DNA from 2 places in the Verrucosispora sp. WMMA2121 genome. Region 2 is predicted to be linked to the other one. Evidence: riboswitches for the same ligand, from Rfam matches in the RefSeq annotation. Region 2 holds a riboswitch; the other holds the start of a gene.
The links. A riboswitch is a leader RNA that binds a small molecule or an ion and turns the genes downstream of it on or off. The one in region 2 is predicted to bind S-adenosylmethionine.

Region 1 (10,027 bases), on a different contig from region 2:
CTCGCCCTGGTGGGCGAGAACTCTCGGGGAAGCGGGGACCGGTGATGGCGGGATCGACTGTCGAGCCGACGCGGGACACGACGACCGTTGCCGCCTCGGGTGCGGCGGCCGGTTACCGGCCCGCCCGGACGCTGCCGTTCGGCGCGGAGTTCCGCCGGCAGGCGTCGCGCCGGCGTACCCAGTTGGCGCTGGGCTTCATGGTGCTGTTGCCACTGATCATCCTGATCGCGTTCCAGTTCGACTCGAACGACGACGACAACGGCGGCGGAGAGTTCGGCAGCCTGATCGATCTCGCCACCTCCGGCGGGCTGAACTTCACCCTCTTCACCATCTTCGTGTCGGCCTCGTTCCTGCTGGTCGTGGTGGTCGCGTTGTTCTGCGGTGACACGGTGGCGAGCGAGGCGAGCTGGGGCAGCCTGCGCTATCTGCTGGCGATTCCGGTGCCCCGGGCCCGGCTGCTCACGGTGAAGCTGCTGGTCGCGCTCGCGTACTCGGCGCTGGCGCTGGTGCTGCTCGCCGGCACGGCACTGGCCATCGGCACCCTGCGCTACGGCTGGTCGCCGCTGCGCAGCACGGTCGCCGCCCAACTGGAGCCGGGCGAGGGGCTGCTGCGGCTGCTCGCGGTGCTCGGCTACCTGGCGATCGTCCTGCTGGTGGTCGCGGGGCTGGCGTTCCTGCTGTCGGTGACCACCGACGCGGCGCTGGGCGCGGTCGGTGGTGCGGTGCTGCTGTGGATCCTCTCCAGCATCCTGGACCAGATCACCGCGCTCGGCGTCATCCGGTCGTTCCTGCCGACGCACTACAGCACCGCGTGGTTGGGGCTGCTCTCCACGCCCGTGCAGACCGACGACATCGTGCGGGGCACGGTCTCGGCGATCTGCTATGCCACCGTGTTCTGGGGTCTGGCCTTCTGGCGCTTCACCCGCAAGGACATCACCAGCTGAGCGCGCTGCCCGCGACCGCTCGGCCACAGCCGGGACAGCTCAGAGCAGCGGGACCGGTGTGGTGGGTGGCGGGTTCGGGGTCGACGGCGTCGGGTCCGGCGTGCTCCGCGTCCGCTTCCGCCAGGCGCTGACCCCGACCCGGTCGGTGTTGCCCAGGTCGATCCGCCCCTCCATGACGACCTGTTGGGCGGGTCGGCCGCGCAGCGGGGCGACCTCGAGGTGCTCGGCGTTCGTCGCCACCACGGTCGGGTTGTCGACCAGGTTGCGCCAGAGCAGGGCGGCGCCGGCCGCCTCACCGGGGGCCAGCACCAACGACCGGGGTGGATCGTCGAAGCCGGAGGTGATCCCTTTCGCGCCCCGGATCACCCTGACCGGGATGACCTTGCCGTCGGCGTCCCGCAGGCTCGGCTCCGGATACCCACGCAGCCGGTAGGTGCGGTCGCCGCAGTTGACCAGTTCCAGGCCCATCGCCCGTAGCCCCATCGCGGCGCTGACGCCGCGGTAGGTGATCCGGACGCCGGAGTCGGGGCATTCGGACGTCGGGGCGGTGCTCCCCCCGAGATCGCCGTCGCGGGCGGGCAGGCGGTCGAGACCGCCGTCGCTGGGCGGCGTGGTGCCGGAGCTATTGGCGTCCGGCCCACTGGAGCCCGGGACCGGACCGGGTGGCGCCGCCACGATGTCGCCGGCCGGTGCACACCCGGCAAGCAGGCCGAACGCCGCCGCGATCGAGATCGGCACGATGCTGAGCCGACGACCACCGGGAGCCGACCCGCGGACCGTTGTGCGTGGCATCGGAGCATCGTCGCACCCGGCAGCGGCGGCCGGTGGTCCCGCCCCTCGCGTAAGCGGGCGGTAAGGAATTCCTCGTGGTGCTGCTCGCCGAAAGTTTCGGCCGCTAGACTGATTTTGGGAGCGTTCCCACCAAGAGAGATTGCATCGACAACTATCTATCAAGTCCGCATGCTGGTACCACCACCCCATTCGTAGGAGGTACCAATGCGCACTGACCGGTTCGGCGGGCCGGCCCTGTCCCTGTTCCGCATCGTCATCGGGTTGTTGTTCCTCATTCACGGCATGTCATCGGTCTTCGGCGTCTTCGGCGGCAACCGGGGTAGCGGCGAGGCGGTGCCGCTCGGCCAGTGGCCGGGCTGGTACGCCGCGGTGATCCAGCTGGTCTGCGGCGCCCTCGTGCTCCTCGGCCTGTTCACCCGGCCGGCGGCCCTGCTGGCATCGGGCTCGATGGCCTACGCGTACTTCGTGGTCCACCAGCCCGATGCGCTGCTGCCGCTGCGGAACAACGGCGAACTGTCCGTCCTCTTCTGCTGGGCGTTCTTCCTGGTGGCGGTGCTCGGCCCGGGCACCTGGGCGGTGGACAACCTGTGGCGCCGGGAGGCGGCGACGGTGGCCGTGGATCAGGCTGAACCGCGGTCCGTGCCGGCCTGACGGCGAGGCTCAGCGGCGCCGGAGGGTGCGGCAACGGCGCCGCTGAGGTTTCGCTCACAGGCTGGGATTGACAGGCGACGGCCGCGTCCGGATTGCCTAGACTCGGCGACACAACTGCATACCTCATCCAGAGGGGCTGAGGGATACGGCCCGACGACGCCCCGGCAACCACCTCGCGCGCTCACCGGTGAGCGTCCGGCGGGGCAGGTGCCAATTCCGTCCCCGCCGCAGGGTGCGATGCGGGGAAAGATGAGAGGACTTCGACATGACGTCGACGCTCGCCCCGTCCGGCATCGACACCGCCGCCAGCCCCGCTCGTGCCCTGGTCTGCCGGGCCTGTTCGGCCCGCTACCCGCTCGCCGCCCAGCACGCCTGTTACGAGTGTTTCGGCCCGCTGGAGGTCGACTACGATCCGGCCGTCCTCGCCACCGTCACCCGCGAGCAGATCGAGGCCGGGCCCCGCAACCTCTGGCGGTACGCCGCCCTGCTGCCCGCCGGCCAGGACCCGGCCACCAGGGTCACCCTGGACCCCGGGTTCACCCCGCTGGTGGCCGCCGACCGGCTCGCCGCCGAGTTGGGCATCACCGCTGCACTGTGGGTCAAGGACGACAGCGCCAATCCCACCCACTCGTTCAAGGACCGGGTGGTCTCGGTGGCGCTCACCGCCGCCCGCGCGCTTGGCTTCTCCCGGTTCGCCTGCGCCTCCACCGGCAACCTGGCCAACTCCGTCGCCGCGCACGCCGCCCGGGTGGGTACGCCGTCCGTGGTCTTCATCCCGGGCGACCTGGAGCAGGGCAAGGTCGTCACGACCGCCGTCTACGGCGGTGACCTCGTCGCCATCGACGGGTCGTACGACGACGTGAACCGGCTCTGCGGTGAGCTGGTCGAGACCGACGAGTTCGAGGACACCGCCTTCGTCAACGTCAACGTGCGGCCGTACTACGCGGAGGGGTCCAAGACGCTCGGCTACGAGGTGGCCGAGCAACTCGGTTGGCGGATCCCCGCCCAGGTGGTCATCCCGATGGCCTCCGGTGAGCTGCTCACCAAAATCGACAAGGCGTTCAGTGAGCTGGTCGAGATCGGGCTGGTCGAGGCCCCGGCCGGCGGCTGGAAGGTCTTCGGCGCGCAGTCGGCCGGCTGCAACCCGATCGCCACCGCACTGCACGCGGGCACCGACACCATCACCCCGGTCAAGCCGACCGGGATCGCCAAGTCGCTGAACATCGGCGACCCGGCGGCCGGGCTGTACGCCCTGGAGGCGGTGCGCCGCACCGGTGGCTGGATGGACCACGCCGACGACGACGAGATCCGGGCGGCGGTACGCCTGCTGGCGCGCACCACCGGGGTCTTCGCCGAGACGGCCGGCGGGGTGACCGTGGCGGTGCTGCGCAAGCTCGTCGAGTCGGGCCGGCTGGACCCGACCGCCGAGACGGTCGTGTTCAACACCGGCGAGGGGCTGAAGACCCTCGACGCGGTCGCCGGTGAGGTCGGTCCCACCCACCGGATCAAGCCTTCGTTGCGGGCCGCCCGGGACGCGGGCCTGTTGAGCTGACGAACGGATGAGTGAGCGGCATTTCGCAGGGAGTGAGCGAAACACGCCGCCAGGGACTTGACGACCGCAAACGGACGGCGCAAGATGCTCCGTGCGGGAGGGCGCTTCGCCGTAGACTTTCAGTCTTTACGACCCAGCGCCGGAGGCGTTGTGCGATCGTCCCTCCCGACCAACGTTCCGAGCGGGCCAGCGAAATTCGCTGGCCCGCTCGTCTGTCGCTGGCGCAGTCTGCCGGCATGACCATCACCATCACCTCGGTCGAGGCCGCCGACGAGGCGGCCGTCGAGCAGGCGTACCAGATCGGTGCCGCACAGGTGGCCGCCGATGAGCCGGACTTCCCACCCATGTGCCGGCGACGATTCACCGCCCTGCTCCGCCATCCGATGCCGGGCTGCGAGACCATCATGCTGCTGGCGCGGATCGACGGTACGCCGGCCGGTTTTCTCCGGCTGGACCTGCCGCAGCTGGACAACACCGAGAACGCCTCCGCTGAGCTGATCGTGCATCCGGCGCTACGTCGCCGGGGCGTGGGCCGAGCGTTGGCCGAACACGGGCTCGGCCTGCTGCGCGAGCGCGGGCGTAAACGGGTGAGTGCGATGAGCCGGGCGGAGGTTGCCGGCGAGCCCGGTCGCCGGTCGCCGGGTAACGCGTTCGCTGCGGCCTTCGGCGCGGTCGACGCCCTGACCGACGTCCGGCGGCGCCTGACCGTCGCCGACCTGGACCAGGCGCGGCTGGACACGCTGCTGGCCGACGCCCGGATTCGGGCGGCCGGCTACGCGGTGTTGCGCTGGCGCGGGCGTACTCCCGACGACCTGGCGGCCGACGTGGCGTACCTCGACGGACGGCTGCTGGCCGACGCGCCAATGGGCGACCTGGCCTGGGAGCCGGAGCGGGTCGACGCCGAGCGGCTACGCGGCACCGAGTCGGCGCTGGATGCGCGCGGCCGGCGGCGCTACCACGTCGGCCTGCGCCACGAGGCGTCCGGTCGACTGGTCGCGTGGACGATGCTGGACGTCGGGGCGTCCGCGGACTGGCACTCGTTCCAGCAGATCACCATCGTCGACCCGGAGCACCGGGGCCATCGGCTCGGCCTGCTGTCCAAGATCGAAAATCTGCGGCACCTCCTTGCTCACGAGCCCGCCGTGCGGGTCATCGACACGTTCAACGCGGCCAGCAACGACCACATGATCACCATCAACGAACAGCTCGGGTTCCGGGTGCGGGACCGGTGGAGCAACTGGCAACTCGACGTGTGACCGGCGGGAAATCCGGTGGCGGTGCCCGCCGGCCGGCGGGCAGGCTCGCGCCATGGCCGTCACCGTCACGCCGTACGACTCCACCGACGCGGCCGCGCTCGACGCGGCGCACCGCGTCGTCGCGGCGGCGCAGGCCGTCGACCTGCCCGACCTGCCGGTGGGGGACCGGGCCGAGTTCGGGCTCCTGGTCGCCCATCCGCCGCACGGCAACGTGATCCACCAGGCGCTGGCCCGGCGGGACGGCGAGGTGGCCGGCCACCTGCGGATGCGGCTGCCGCAATTGGAGAACACCGGCATCGCCACCGTCGAGCTGACGGTGGACCCGGCGCGGCGGCGGCAGGGGGTGGGGCGGGCGCTGCTGGCGTACGCCCGGAAGGTGGCCGCCGAGCACGGCCGGCAGCGATTGATCGGTGAGACCCCGGGGCCACTGCCCGGCGGACCGGAGCGGGCGGCGCCCGGTGCGGCCTTCGCGGCGGCGGCCGGAGCGCAGGCCGCGCTGGCCGAGGTACGGCGTCGGCTGGACACCACGCGGCTCGACCAGGCGGCCCTGGCCGCGCTGCACGATTCTGCCCGCGCCCGCGCCGCCGGCTACCGGACGGTGGCCTGGCGAGGACCGGTGGCCGAGGAGTACGTGGTCGACGTCGCGCGGCTGGAGAGCCGGCTGCTCATCGACGCGCCGACGGGCGACCTCGCGATCGAGGCGGAGCGGGTGGACGCCGCGCGGTTCCGGGAGATCGAGCGGATCCAGCGGCTGCGGGGCCGACGGCGCTACCACGTCGGCGCGGTGCACGAGGCGACCGGCCGGATGGTCGCCTGGACGATGATCGACAGGGGTCCGTCCACGCCATGGCACGCCTGGCAGGAGATCACCATCGTCGACCCCGCACACCGGGGACACCGTCTGGGCCTGCTCGTCAAGGTGGAGAACCTTCGGCACGCGCTTGCCCACGAGCCGGACCTGGCCGCGATCGACACCTGGAACGCGGCGGTCAACGATCACATGATCGGCATCAACGAGCAGCTCGGCTTCCGCCCGGTCGACGCCTGGACCGACTGGCAGCTGACCATCTGAAGTTGTGACACGCCCCTACTGATCTGAGGGCTTCGTGTTGCATGATGGCGGGCATGACGGAGACCCCGCACCCCCTCTACGCCAGGCACGCCGAGACCCTCAACCGCGCGCTGACCGCGATCGCGGAGCGGGGGTACTGGTCCGCCTACCCGGAATCACCGAGCCCACGGGTGTACGGCGAGACCGCCGCCGCCGACGGCAAGGCCGCCTTCGAGGCGTACCTGGGTGCGGACTTCCCGCTCGACCAGCCGAGCGACGGCGACCGGGTCGCCACCGAGCACAGCCCGTTCGGCGTCCCGCTGGACGTGCGGTACCCGCACGCCGACGCCGACCAGCTGGTCGCCGCCGCGTCCGCCGCGCTGCCGGCCTGGCGGGACGCCGGCCCGCAGGCCCGGGTGGGTGTCTGCCTGGAGATCCTCGACCGGCTGCACCGGAACGTCTTCGAACTGGCCAACGCGGTGCAGTTCACCAGCGGTCAGGCGTTCGTGATGGCCTTCCAGGCCGGTGGCGCGCACGCCCTGGACCGCGCGCTCGAGGCGCTGGCCTACGCGTACGCGGAGATGACCCGGCACCCGGGCACCGCCGGCTGGGAGAAGGCCGCCGGCAAGGGCGACCCGCTGCGGATGTCCAAGACCTTCCACGTGGTGCCCCGGGGCGTGGCCCTGGTCATCGGCTGCAACACCTTCCCGACCTGGAACTCGTACCCGGGTCTGTTCGCCTCGCTGGTCACCGGCAACCCGGTCGTGGTCAAGCCGCACCCGCGCGCCGTGCTGCCGCTGGCCGTCACCGTCCGGTACGCCCGCGAGGTGCTCGCCGAGGCCGGCTTCGACCCGAACCTGGTGCTGCTGGCGCCCGAGGCCCCGGACGAGAAGCTCGCCTCGACGCTGGCCCTGCACCCGGCGGTCCGGATCGTCGACTTCACCGGCTCCACCGAGTACGGCGACTGGCTGGAGGCCAACGCCCGCCAGGCGGCGGTGTACACCGAGAAGGCGGGGCTCAACACGGTGGTGATCGACTCCACCGACGACTTCGCCGGGATGTGCCGCAACCTGGGCTTCACGCTGACGCTCTACAGCGGGCAGATGTGCACCACCTCGCAGAACATCCTCATCCCGCGGAACGGCATCGACACCGACCAGGGCCACAAGAGCTTCGACGAGGTGGCCGGCGGAATCGCCGCGGCGGTCGGCAAGCTCACCGGCGATCCGGCCCGGGGAGTGGAGCTGACCGGGGCGATCGTCAACGACGGGGTGCTGGAGCGGCTGGACGAGGTCGCCAAGGTGGGTTCGCCGGTGCTGGAGTCGCGTACCGTCGAGCACCCGTCGTTCCCGGACGCCGTGGTGCGTACGCCGACGATCGTGAAGCTGGACGCGGGTGACACCGCGACCTACTCGCGCGAGTGGTTCGGGCCGATCTCCTTCGCGATCGCCACCGACTCCACCGCGCACAGCCTGGAGATCCTGCGCTCGACCGTGGGTGAGCAGGGTGCGCTCACCGCGGCGGTCTACTCCACCGACGACGCGGTGCTGGACGCCACCGAGGCGGCGGCGATCGAGGTCGGGGTGCACCTGTCGGCCAACCTGACCGGCGGCGTGTTCGTGAACCAGTCGGCGGCGTTCTCCGACTTCCACGGCAGCGGCGCGAACGCGGCGGCCAACTCGGCGTTGACCGACGGGGCGTACGTGGCGAACCGGTTCCGGATCGTGCAGAGCCGCCGGCACGTCTGAGGTGTTGCGACGGTGGCTCCGGGGGTGCCTCGGAGCCACCAGGCGGACGACCGACCTCGGGGCTACGCGGCCCGGCGCATCTGGAGTTCGCGCAGGGCGGGGATGGTCGGGTGCGGTACGCGGACACCGGTGTCGACGAATCCCAGCCGCTGGTAGGCCCGGTAGGCGCGGTCGTTGCCGACCACCACCTCGAGCATCAGCTCGGGGCGTCCGCAGGCCCGGGACCAGCCCGCCACCCCACTCACCAACTCCGCCAGCAGGCCGGTGCGCCGCCAGCCCGGAGTGACGTAGACGGCGTAGAGCACGGTCAACCCCGGCTCGGTCGGGTGCGCCATCCCGCCGGCGTGCCCGACCAGCCGGCCACCCGGATCCGCCACGAACTGCGCCGTGTCCGGGCCGGTGGAGACCCGGGCGACCCGGGCGGCGTACTCGGCGTGCGGTCGGGCCGCGGCCTCGGCGATCGTCTCCAGGAACGCCAGCGGCGCGTCCGCGAGCATCTCCAGCCGCAGCGCGCGCATCCGAGCGGCGTCCGCTGGTTCGACCCGGCGGATGACGGCCCGGCGCACTCCGGTTCCGTCGGTGACGTTCGTCATGCCCGCATGCTTATCACAATGACGTACGACGATACGGGTGACTGTAATACGCCCGATTTGTGGTCGTGCGCCGTCGTCACTCCTCGTGTAGCGTGCGATTTCGGTCACCCGTTTCAGTGGTCGTCGCGGATTGCCGAAACCGGTGGTTTCCGGGTGCCGGTGCGCCGGTGACCCGAGGTAGTGGAACGCCGTGCAGAGTGAGGAAAACACCGTGGCACAAGGCACCGTGAAGTGGTTCAACGCCGAGAAGGGCTACGGCTTCATCGCCGTCGACGGCGGGCAGGACGTCTTCGTCCACTTCTCCGCGATCGAGATGGACGGCTACAAGGCGCTGGACGACGGTCAGCGAGTGGAGTTCGAGATCGCCCAGGGCCAGAAGGGCCCGCAGGCCGAGCGGGTACGCCTCATCGCCTGAGCGCGGACGACCCACCCCAGGCGACCGATCGTCGTCGAAGGTGGCGTGACCATCGCCGGAGGGGGCTGCGGTGCCGGTGCCCCACAAGGAAAGATCATGGGCCGAACCAGCCGTCGCTGAGGAGGTTCCATGTCCGACCAGCCGCCCCCGACAGGTCCCACCTCCTCGCCCGCGGACCAACCGCCGCCGCCCGGGCCGCTCGATCCGCCGCCCGGGTTCGGCCCGCCGCCGTACGGCGCGCAACCGGGTCATCCCGCGCAGCCGCCGCACGTCGGCATGACGCCGTATCCCGGTCAACCGCTGTACCCGGGACAGCCGCCCTATGGCTGGTACCACCCCGCAGGCTACGGTCTCGATCCCACTGACGCCCTGGTCACCCCGCCCGGGGCCGGGCTGGGCGGCTGGTTCGCGCGCTGCGTGGGCGCCGCCCGCCGGGGCTGGCGACAACTGCTACCGATTCTCGTCCTCACCCAGGTGCTGCCGGCCGCGGTGCTGTCGGTGCTCACGCTGGCCGTGGACCCCTCGGCGCGCTGGGACAGTCAACTCGCCAGCGACTCCGCCGCGCTGCCGGCGAACTTCTGGACGGATCTCGGCACGCTCCTGCTCGTGCTGCTCGGTGGCAGCGTGCTCCTCGGTCTGGTGCAGTCGGTCGGCTGGGCCGCCGGCACCTGGTTGATCACCCGCCAGGCGGTCGGCGAGCAGGTCGGCGCCGCCGCCGCGCTGCGCTACGGGATGCGCCGCGCGCTCGGTCTGTGGGGCTGGACGCTGCTCGTCACCCTGATCGTCGTCTTCGGGTTCTGCCTGTGCTTCCTGCCCGGCGTGTACGCGGTGTTCGCGTTGGCCCTGGCCGGCCCGGTCTACCTGTTCGAGCGGCACGACCCGCTCAGCAGGTCGCATCGCATGCTGCGTGACCGGCCGGGCCTGCTGCTCGGCCGGGTGGCCCTGGTGGGTGCCGCGGTGATCGGTCTCTCACTGGTGGTGAGCCTGATCGAGTCGCTGGCGATCCTGCCGTTCGGTGCCACTCC
Region 2 (10,027 bases):
CCGGCAGGTCGACCTTGCCGCGCGACCGTACGTCGGCCACCGGCACCACCCGACGCCGCACGTCCAGCCGCAGCCCGGCCTCGATCGCGGCGGGGGCGACGAAGGCCAGACTGGTCGCGGCGGCCGCGCCGCCGTACGCCCCGAACATCGGCCGGGGCAGCATCGGCTGCGGGGTGGGGATCGAGGCGTTCGCGTCACCCATCTGCGCGTACGCGATCATTCCGCCCTTGATGACCAGGTGCGGTCGTACGCCGAAGAACGCCGGCTCCCACAGCACCAGGTCGGCGAGCTTGCCCGGCTCCACCGACCCGATCTCGTGGTCGAGGCCGTTGGCCATGGCCGCGCAGATGGTGTACTTCGCGACGTACCGGCGGGCCCGGTGGTTGTCGGCGGCCCCGTCGCCGGGCAGCGCGCCCACCCGGGCCTTCATCACGTGCGCGCTCTGCCAGGTCCGCAGCACGACCTCCCCGATCCGCCCCATCGCCTGCGAGTCGGAGCCGATGATGGAGATCGCCCCGAGGTCGTGCAGCAGGTCCTCGGCGGCCATCGTGGACGGCCGGATCCGGCTCTCGGCGAACGCCAGGTCCTCCGGCACCGCCGGGTTGAGATGGTGGCAGACCATCAGCATGTCGAGGTGCTCGGCCAGCGTGTTGCGGGTGTACGGGCGGGTCGGGTTCGTCGACGACGGCAGCACGTTCGGCTCACCGGCGACGGTGATGATGTCCGGCGCGTGCCCGCCGCCGGCACCCTCGGTGTGGTACGAGTGGATCGCCCGGCCGCCGATGGCGCGCAGCGTGTCGGCGACGAACCCGGCCTCGTTCAGGGTGTCGGTGTGGATGGAGACCTGCACGCCGGAGGCGTCGGCGACGCGCAGGCAGGCGTCGATCGCCGCCGGGGTGGTGCCCCAGTCCTCGTGCAGCTTGAACCCGGCGGCCCCGGCCCGCAGCTGCTCCCACAGCGCCTCCTCCGAGACGGTGTTGCCCTTGCCGAGCAGCAGCACGTTGACCGGGAAGGTGTCGAGGGCCTCGTGCATCCGGGCCAGGTGCCAGGCGTTCGGGGTGACGGTGGTGGCCCGGGTGCCCTCGGCCGGTCCGGTGCCGCCGCCGACCAGGGTGGTGACTCCGCTGGCGAGGGCCTCGGCGACCAGTTGCGGGCAGATGAAGTGCACGTGGGTGTCGACCGCCCCGGCGGTCAGGATCCGGCCGTTGCCGGCGATCACCTCGGTGGCCGGGCCGATCACCAGGTCCGGGTGGACACCGTCCATGGTGTCCGGGTTGCCGGCCCGGCCCAGCGCGACGATCCGCCCGTCGCGCAACCCGACGTCGGCCTTCACCACCCCCCAGTGGTCGAGGACGACCGCACCGGTGATGACGGTGTCCAGGGCCCCCTCGGCGCGGGTGGCCCGCGACTGGCCCATCGACTCACGGATCACCTTGCCGCCACCGAAGACCGCCTCGTCACCACCGGCACAGTGGTCCTGCTCGACCTCGATGAGCAGGTTCGTGTCGGCCAGCCGGATCCGGTCGCCGGTGCTCGGGCCGTACAGGGCGACGTAGCGGTCCCTTTCCACGCTGCTCATGCCGGCACTCCACTTCGCTCCATGCCGCCGGGCGGCGGGTCTGACCTGCTGATCCGCGCGCTCATGTCGTCCGTCCTTCGTCGAGTGCTCCGGCGCACTCGCCGCGCAGACCGGGCACGATCCGCGCGCCACCGAGCGGCACCAGGTCGACGCGGCGGCTCACCCCCGGCTCGAACCGCACCGAGGTGCCGGCCGGTACCGCGAGCCGCTGCCCCCAGGCGACGTCCCGGTCGAAGTCCAGCGCCGGGTTGGCCTCCGCGAAGTGGTAGTGCGAACCGACCTGCACCGGCCGGTCACCGGTGTTGACCACCAGCAGCGTGGTCACCGGCCGCCCGGCGTTGATCTCCACCGGTCCGTCGGCCGGCAGGATCTCCCCGGGGATCACGGAATCGGGTGGTGCACCGTCACCAACTTGGTGCCGTCCGGGAACGTCGCCTCCACCTGCACCTCCCTCAGCAACTCGGGGATGCCGTCCTGCACGTCGTCCCGGCTGAGCACGGTGCGTCCGGCGGCCATCAGGTCGATCACCGACTGCCCGTCGCGCGCCCCTTCGAGCAGGAAGGCGGTGATCACCGCGACGGCTTCCGGATAGTTGAGGCGCAGGCCGCGCTCGCGGCGACGCCGGGCGACATCGGCCGCCACATGGACGAGCAGACGGTCCTGCTCGTGGGGGGTGAGATACACGGGTGGCTCCCGGTGGATGTCCGCGCTCCCGACGCCGCCGGCCCGGCGCCTCGACGCGCCACCGCACGGTTCGGGGTTCGCCCGCCGGCCCATCCGTCACGCGCGTCGGACCCGGGAGTTCCACCCTCCCAGCCCACGTGACGGACCACCGGCGGTGTCATCGGATGCGGACCGCACCGCCCACCGCTGACCAGACCGTAGAGGATCACCCACTCCCCCGGCAACACCCCCAACGACCCCCACCCCCCGCCCTTGCCCCCACCCACCGCTCGCGTTGATCATGAGGTTAGCGGCAGTCGAGGAGATCAACTTCGCCGCCAACCTCATGGTCAACCCGGCTCGGCGTGGGGGGTGGGGGGTGGGGGGTGGGGGGTGGGGGTGAGGGTGGTCATAACGGGTGGACGGTGGGCGGGCGGGGGCTGATAGCGTCGGCGGCAGGTCATGAGTGCCAGCGCGAAGCCCCGGCTTGCTGGCCGGCAACCCTCGTCCGCGCAGGGGTGCCCCGGGTGAGGACCAGGCATCGGTGCAACCACCGGTGCAAGCGTGGCCTGGGTTCCCAGGTCATCACGACCTTGAGGAGCACCATGTCGCACCGCCATCGACCTGTGGCCCGTCCGGGCCTGACCCGGCGTCGGCACGTCGACATGATGCGGGTGTGCAGCGCCGCGTGTAGCTGACCGCGTCGCTCCCCGTCACCGATCCGCCACGGGTCGGCTGACCCCTCTGCCATCGATCCCATTCCAGCGGTCCGCCCGGCGGCGGACCGTCGGTGCGGCACGTCCGTGCCCCCGCAGCTCAACCAGGAGACACTGTGCGATTCCTTCCTGCCCTGACCCGCGCCGCCGCCGTCGGTGTCGCCGCGATCCTCGGCGCCGCCACCCTCACCGCCTGCGGCTCGGATTCCGCCAGCAGCGCGGCCGACAACCCGTACAACCTGGCGCAGCCGGGCGTGCTGCGGGCCGGCACGCTCACCGACGCCCCGCCGAACGTGTACCTGAAGGACGGCACGTTCACCGGCTTCGACAACGACCTGTTGGTCGCCGCCGCCGACAAGCTGGGCCTGAAGGTGGAATTCGTCGGCACCGACTTCTCCGCCCTGCTCGCCCAGGTCGGCAACCGGAAGTTCGACGTCGGCAGCTCCTCGATCACCATCACCGAGGCGCGCAAGAAGACCGTGGACTTCGGCAACGGGTACGACTTCGGTTACTTCGGGCTCGACGTGCCCGCCGGATCGCCGCTGCGCAGCTTCGACGAGTTGCCCGGTAAGCGGGTGGTGGTCGTGCAGGGCACCGTCCAGGACGACTACGCCACGAACAAGCGGCTCGATCCGGTCCGGGTGCCCGACTACAACGGTGCGATCAACCAGCTCAAGGCCGGCACCGCGGACGCCTGGATCGCTCCCGCCGAGATCGGCGAGAAGACCGCCGCGGACAGCGGCGGCAAGATCACGGTGGCGGCGAAGGAACTCAGTCCGGCACCGACCGCGTACGCCTTCGCCAAGGGCAACGACGCGCTGCGCGAGGCGCTGAACCGGGCCCTCGACGAGGTGATCGCCGACGGCACCTGGACCCGCCTGCAGGAGCAGTACTACCCGGGCCGGCCGATCCCGGCCGACTTCACCCCGGGCAGCGGTGACGTGTCGGCGCCGGCCGCTTCCTGACGGTAGGGCCACGAGCGAGCAGGGCGGAGGTTGACCGTGGATCCGTTGCGCACCCTGTGGGAGACGTTCTTCGACTGGGAGTCGATGCGCGAGGCGCTACCCGAGATGATCACCGTCGGGTTGCCCAACACGCTGATCCTGGCGGTCGCCGCCGCCCTGCTCGGCTCGGCGCTGGGCATCCTGCTGGCGGTGGCGGGCATCTCGCGTACCCGCTGGCTGCGGTGGCCGGCTCGGGTGTACACCGACATCTTCCGGGGACTGCCGGCGGCAGCGACGATCCTGCTGATCGGGGTGGGGCTGGCCCCGCTGGGGATGCAGGTGTGGGGACCGAATCCGTACCCGCTGGGCATCCTGGCGCTGTCGCTGATCGCATCGGCGTACCTCGGGGAGATCTTCCGCTCGGGCATCCAGTCGGTGGAGGCCACCCAGTTGGAGGCGGCCCGCGCGCTGGGCTTCTCCTGGCGCGAGGCGATGCGGCGGGTGATCATCCCGCAGGGCGTACGGCGGATCCTGCCGGCCTGGGTGAACCAGCTCATCGCCCTGATCAAGGACTCCAGCCTGGTCTACTTCCTCGGCCTGCTGGCCAGCCAGCGCGAGCTGTTCCGGATCGGTCAGGACTACGCCGCGAACACCGGCAACCAGTCGGCGCTGCTGCTGGCCGGGCTGTTCTACCTCGTGCTGACCGTGCCGCTGACGCACGTCGTCAACTGGATCGACCGGCGGCTGCGACACGGCCGGCCGGCGGCCGGCCCGACTGACGATCCCGATGACCTGGACCTGGCGCCGCCCGGCGCCGCCGGAGGCAACCAACGATGAACACCTCGGTCAGTCTCAGCCTGCGCGACGTGCACCTGGCCTTCGGCAGCCATCGGGTGCTGCGCGGGGTGGACCTGGACGTGGCGCGCGGCGGCACCGCCTGCGTGATCGGGCCGTCCGGGTCGGGAAAGTCCACCCTGCTGCGCACCGTCAACCGGTTGCTCGAACCGGACCGGGGCGACGTGCTGCTGGACGGCCGCAGCGTGCTGCGCGACGACCCGGACGCCCTGCGGCAGCGGATCGGCATGGTGTTCCAGCAGTTCAACCTCTTCCCGCACATGAGCGTGCTGCGCAACATCACCCTGCCGCTGCGCCGCATCGGCAAGCTCGGCGAGGACGAGGCGGTGGCCCGGGCCCGGGCCGAACTCGACCGGGTCGGCCTGGCCGCGAAGGCCGACGCCCGGCCCGTGCACCTGTCCGGCGGGCAGCAGCAGCGGGTGGCCATCGCACGGGCGCTGGCCATGCGACCACAGGTGATGCTCTTCGACGAGGCCACCTCCGCGCTGGACCCGGAACTGGTCAAGGGGGTGCTGGCGCTGATGGCGGACCTCGCGTCGCAGGGCATGACGATGGTGGTCGTCACCCACGAGATGGGCTTCGCCCGTCAGGTCGCCGACACCGTCGCCTTCATGGACGCCGGGGTGGTGCTGGAGGCCGGCGAACCGGCGGCGATCTTCGAGTCCGCCGAACACCCACGCCTGCGCCGCTTCCTGTCTCAAGTGCTGTGACCTCGGACAGTCGTTGGCCAGCGACGGCGGCCGGCGAGGATCGCCAAGGTTTCCCGGCGCACCTCGTGGGGCTCCCGTGGAGACGGCGGTGACTGAACCTGACCACCAGGATGCCGACCGTGGCGAGTAACGCGTCGCGGCGCAGGTCGATCTCGCGCTGACGGGGATCGCCATGCGAGGTGGCACCGTCCAGCTCGATGTTGACCCGCTCCTCCTCAGCGAACAGGTCCAGGTACATGGTTCGCTTTCCCACCCGGACCCGCACCTGCCGCCTCAGCTCGGGCATTCCCGGGCCGGTGAAGACCCGGTCATGGCCCCAGATCTCCAGCGGGCTGCGGCAGCCGGCTTCGAGCCGGTCGATGAGTACGGACAGCGCCGCCCGCCCTTTCAGCTTCGGAGCGAGCGCGTCGCGGAGCCGGTACCCAGTGGTCATCCGGTCGTTCACCGCACGAACGATCGGCCCGATGCGTCCTTCCTCGGACAACAACGGCCAGGAGTGCACCAGCGCCGCATCCAGCCGGACGAGAGGCAGGCTCCGTCGCACCACGACGTGAGGTGGTTCCGCCGCGAATGCCGTCCGGTGCCGCACCACCAGCCTCTCCTTGCTCCGCAGCCCGATACCAGCCGGCACGTCGAGGTACACGGGCTCACCAGCCGGTTGCGGCCGAAGGCCGTACACGTCCAGCGCGGTCAACGCGCTCAACGCCGCCCGGCCGTCGGCGTACGCGAGCGCCGCCCGCCGGGCGACCTCGGGTGTCAGCGTCGCGAGCAGGCTGGCGGAGTCCGAGGCGGCCAACAACGAGGTGTCTACGTAGACCGCCGGCAGCACGCGACGCAGCCAGCCACTGCGGTACGCCCGCCGCAACGTCCATGGCGGTACCACCTCAAGGGCCCGAGCGCGGGTCACCCCACCGCCACCAGCCTCGACGAGCGATCGGAGCACGCCATCCACGGCGATCGAGCCTGCCCCAGGCCACTCCGACCCCGCAGCCCCCTGTGGACACCACGCGGAGCTGTGGACAACCCCGCACTCCAGTGCGGCGTGTGCTATAGATCCTGATCGTTTGCAGTCAAGTGACCGGGCCAGGGGCGTGTCGAGTCACTCGACTGCAAGCGATCAAGTCGGATCGGCTCAGGCCGGCTCAGGTGGGGGTGTCGCGGCGGCGAAACGTGGTGAGGCCGAGCGTCAGCAGGGCGGCGGCTACGGCGGTGAGGACCACCAGGGGCAGGACTGTTACGTCGACGGCGGGCACCGACGGCACGTGGGTGTACGGCGAGACGTTCAGCGCCGCCTGCGGCAGGTCCAGCGCGGCACCCAACTGGCCGAGCAGCAGGAAGACGATGAGCACCGCCCAGCTCGACGCGACCGACAGGCGCGGCACGGAACCGAGCAGGGCGGTCACCACCCCGGCGACGACCAGCAGCGCCGGCAGCCGCAGCAGCGCGGCGCCGGTCAGGTCGACCGTCCAACCGACCGGGTCACCGACCGCCAGGCCGTACCCGAGGCCGGTGGTGGCACCGGCCAGCAGCATCAGCGCCAGCGCACCGAGCACGGCACCGGCCACCTGCGTGCCCAGCCAGCGGTAGCGGCTGACGGCGGTGGCGAGCAGCGGTTCGAGGATGCCGTCGGACTCGTCACCGCGTACCCGCAGCAGGGCCTGCACCACGTACGCCCCGATGGTCAGGGCGAACAGCCCGAGCATCGCGGCCAGGAAGGCGTCGACCAGCTCGGCCCCGCCGCCGAGTTGGGCGATCGCCTCGGCGGCGGCCGGGTTGTCGGCGATCATGTCGTCGACCTCGTTGCCGGCCAGACCCATGGCGAGGCCGAGCACCGCCACCGCGACCGCCCAACCGGTCAACGCGCCACGGTGCAGCCGCCAGGTGAGTCCGGCCGGGCTGAGCAGGCCGGCGGTGGCTCGGGCCGGTCCCCGGCGGGCGGCGAGCAGGCCGGCGCCGAGGTCGCGCCGTTCGGCGAGCGCGTACGCCCCGGCGACCCCGGCGACCAGCAGGGCGACCGGCAGGGCGAGCACCCACCACCGCTCGTCGTCGAAGGCACGGGTCTGGGTGCCCCAGCCCAGCGGCGACAACCAGGTGGGCCAGGCGCTGTCCAGGCGCACCCCGTCGGCGGCGGGCTGACCGAGCACGTCACCGGTGGCGCGCAGCAGGAACGCCACCCCGACCGTGGCCGAGGCGAGGGCGTTGGCGCCCCGGGAGGTCACCGAGAGCTGGGCGGTGACGGCGGCCACGCCGGTGAAGGCGAGGCCGACCCCGACGATCGCTGCGGCGGCGGCGACCGAGCCGGCGGCCGGCAGCCCGGCACCGACGAAGGCGACCGCCAGCAGCGCCCCGGCCAGCACGTTGGCGCCGACCACGACCACCAGGGCCGCGGTGAGCAGCGCGTACCGGCCCACGGCGGCGGCACCGAGCAGTTCCGCGCGGCCGGTCTCCTCGTTCTGCCGGGTGTGCCGGACCACGGCGAAGGTGCTCAGCAACGCCGCGAGCACGGCCAGGGTGAGGTACGTCTCGGTGACCACCACGGCACCGAGGTCGGTGCTCGCGACCGGGCCGTTGAAGGCGCGGGCGACGACGCTGGTGTTGGCCACCTCGGCGTACCCGATGCGGTTCTGCTCGTCGGGGTAGATGCTTGCCACGCTCTCGGCGAGGGCGTAGCCGATCAGCGGGCTGCCGAGCGTCCAGATGGCCAGGCGGATGCGGTCCCGACGCAGGGCGAGCCGGGTGAGTCGGCCGGTGCCGGTGAAGGCGCTCATCGGGTGCCTGCCTGCCGGTCGCCGTCGATGGTCTCGCCGTAGTGCCGCAGGAACAGTTCCTCCAGGGTGGGCGGTGTGCTGGTCAACGCGCGGACCTCGAAGCGGACCAGGTGGGTCAGGAGCGTGTCGAGGTGCTCGGGCTCGACCTCCAGCCGGACGCGACCGTCGACGGGGCGGACCTCGTGCACGCCGGGCAGCTCGGTCAGGCCGGTCACCGGGCGTCCGGTCTCGACGGTGACGGTGGTGCGGGCCAGGTGGCGCAGCTCGGCCAGCGTGCCGGACTCGGCGATCCGGCCCTCCCGGATGATGCTGACCTGGTCGCAGAGCGCCTCGACCTCGGCCAGCACGTGGCTGGAGAGCAGGACGCTCGCGCCGGCCTGGGTGAGCTGGCGGACCTCCTCCTGGAACACCGCCTCCATCAGCGGGTCCAGCCCGGAGGTGGGCTCGTCCAGCACGTACAGCTCGACGTCGCTGGCGAAGGCGGCGACGATGGCGACCTTCTGCCGGTTCCCCTTCGAGTAGGTGCGGCACTTCTTCGTCGGGTCCAGGTCGAAGCGGCGCAGCAGTTCGTCGCGGCGACGCCGGTCCAGCCCGCCGCGCAACGCCCCGAACAGGTCGATCGCCTCCCCACCGGAGAGGTTGGGCCAGAGGTTGACGTCACCCGGCACGTACGCCAGCCGCCGGTGCAGCGCGACCGCGTCCCGCCACGGGTCCCCACCCAGGAGGCGTACCTGCCCGGAGTCCCGGCGCAGCAGGCCGAGCAGGATCCGGATGGTGGTGGACTTACCCGAGCCGTTGGGTCCGAGGAACCCGTGCACCTCCCCCGGTTCCACCGTCAGGTCGAGCCCGTCAAGTGCGCGTACGCCGCCGAAGGTCTTGACGAGGTTCTCGATGGCGATCACGGACATGGACGCCTCCTGTCGTTGCCGGTGTCTGCCACTGACCGATGGTAAGGGATCCGCGCACTCCACCGTCCGGCGGTCAGCAGCGACTACGCTGAACGCCATGACCTGGGAGGAGACCGACGGCACCCGCAGCCGGATCCTGCGCACCGCGTCGGACCTCTTCGCCGAGCAGGGCTACCAACGCACCTCGCTGCGGCAGATCGCCGAACGGTTGCGGCTGACGAAGGCCGCCATCCTCTACCACTTCCCCAGCAAGGCGCATCTGCTCACCGCGCTCGCCGAGCCGCTGATCCGTGATCTGGAGGCGCTGCTGGACACCGCCGGGGCGCTGCCCGGTCGGCAGGCGAGATGGGCGCTGCTGGAGGGCTGGGTGGACACCATGCTGGCGCACCGCGGCCCACTCGGCATGCTCTTCCACGACCTGGCGCTCGTCGACCGGGGCAGCACCTACCACCGACTGATGCAGATCGCCATGCGGGCCAACGAGATCGTCGCCGGACCGGACGCCGGACGCCGGGATCGGGTCCGGGCGGTGCAGGCCATCGCCATGTGCAGCGATCCGGTGGTGTTCATGATCGACGTTTCCCCGTCGGTACTGCGAGGAGACATGCTCGACGGCGCCTGCCGGCTACTGGGTGAGACGCCCACCGAGGCGGCAGCGACCGACCGGACGGCGCCGGTGACCGACGCGCCGACCGCTGCCGGGCCGGGCCGGGTGGGCCGGCGGCGGCCAGGACGCCCGAAGTCGATGAGCCCGGAACAGGTGCGCGCCGCCCGTCGGATGCATCTGGCGGGCACCCACTCGGCCGACGAGATCGCCGCCGAGTTCGGTGTCTCGCGGGCCACCGTCTACCGCCACCTCGACGCGGACCACGATAACGAGACAG

Region 1: another riboswitch for S-adenosylmethionine. It lies ahead of thrC (threonine synthase); the one in region 2 lies ahead of O7605_RS25540 (ABC transporter substrate-binding protein).

Annotation. Positions count from the first base shown of each region.
Region 1 is NZ_JAPZBH010000004.1:1,427,529-1,437,555, reverse strand. It holds gene O7605_RS07380 (alpha/beta fold hydrolase) at 1-45, shown strand, start outside; gene O7605_RS07375 (ABC transporter permease) at 45-944, shown strand; gene O7605_RS07370 (DUF4232 domain-containing protein) at 984-1,736, opposite strand; gene O7605_RS07365 (DoxX family protein) at 1,941-2,387, shown strand; SAM riboswitch class I at 2,508-2,643, shown strand; gene thrC (threonine synthase) at 2,653-3,939, shown strand; gene O7605_RS07355 (GNAT family N-acetyltransferase) at 4,176-5,195, shown strand; gene O7605_RS07350 (GNAT family N-acetyltransferase) at 5,248-6,267, shown strand; gene paaN (phenylacetic acid degradation protein PaaN) at 6,321-7,994, shown strand; gene O7605_RS07340 (GNAT family N-acetyltransferase) at 8,057-8,587, opposite strand; gene O7605_RS07335 (cold-shock protein) at 8,799-9,002, shown strand; gene O7605_RS07330 (hypothetical protein) at 9,132-10,027, shown strand, end outside.
Region 2 is NZ_JAPZBH010000006.1:3,681,372-3,691,398, reverse strand. It holds gene O7605_RS25555 (urease subunit alpha) at 1-1,579, opposite strand, end outside; gene O7605_RS25550 (urease subunit beta) at 1,641-1,964, opposite strand; gene O7605_RS25545 (urease subunit gamma) at 1,961-2,263, opposite strand; SAM riboswitch class IV at 2,701-2,813, shown strand; gene O7605_RS25540 (ABC transporter substrate-binding protein) at 3,075-3,923, shown strand; gene O7605_RS25535 (amino acid ABC transporter permease) at 3,960-4,739, shown strand; gene O7605_RS25530 (amino acid ABC transporter ATP-binding protein) at 4,736-5,467, shown strand; gene O7605_RS25525 (DUF559 domain-containing protein) at 5,367-6,419, opposite strand; gene O7605_RS25520 (ABC transporter permease) at 6,610-8,235, opposite strand; gene O7605_RS25515 (ABC transporter ATP-binding protein) at 8,232-9,143, opposite strand; gene O7605_RS25510 (TetR family transcriptional regulator) at 9,241-10,027, shown strand, end outside.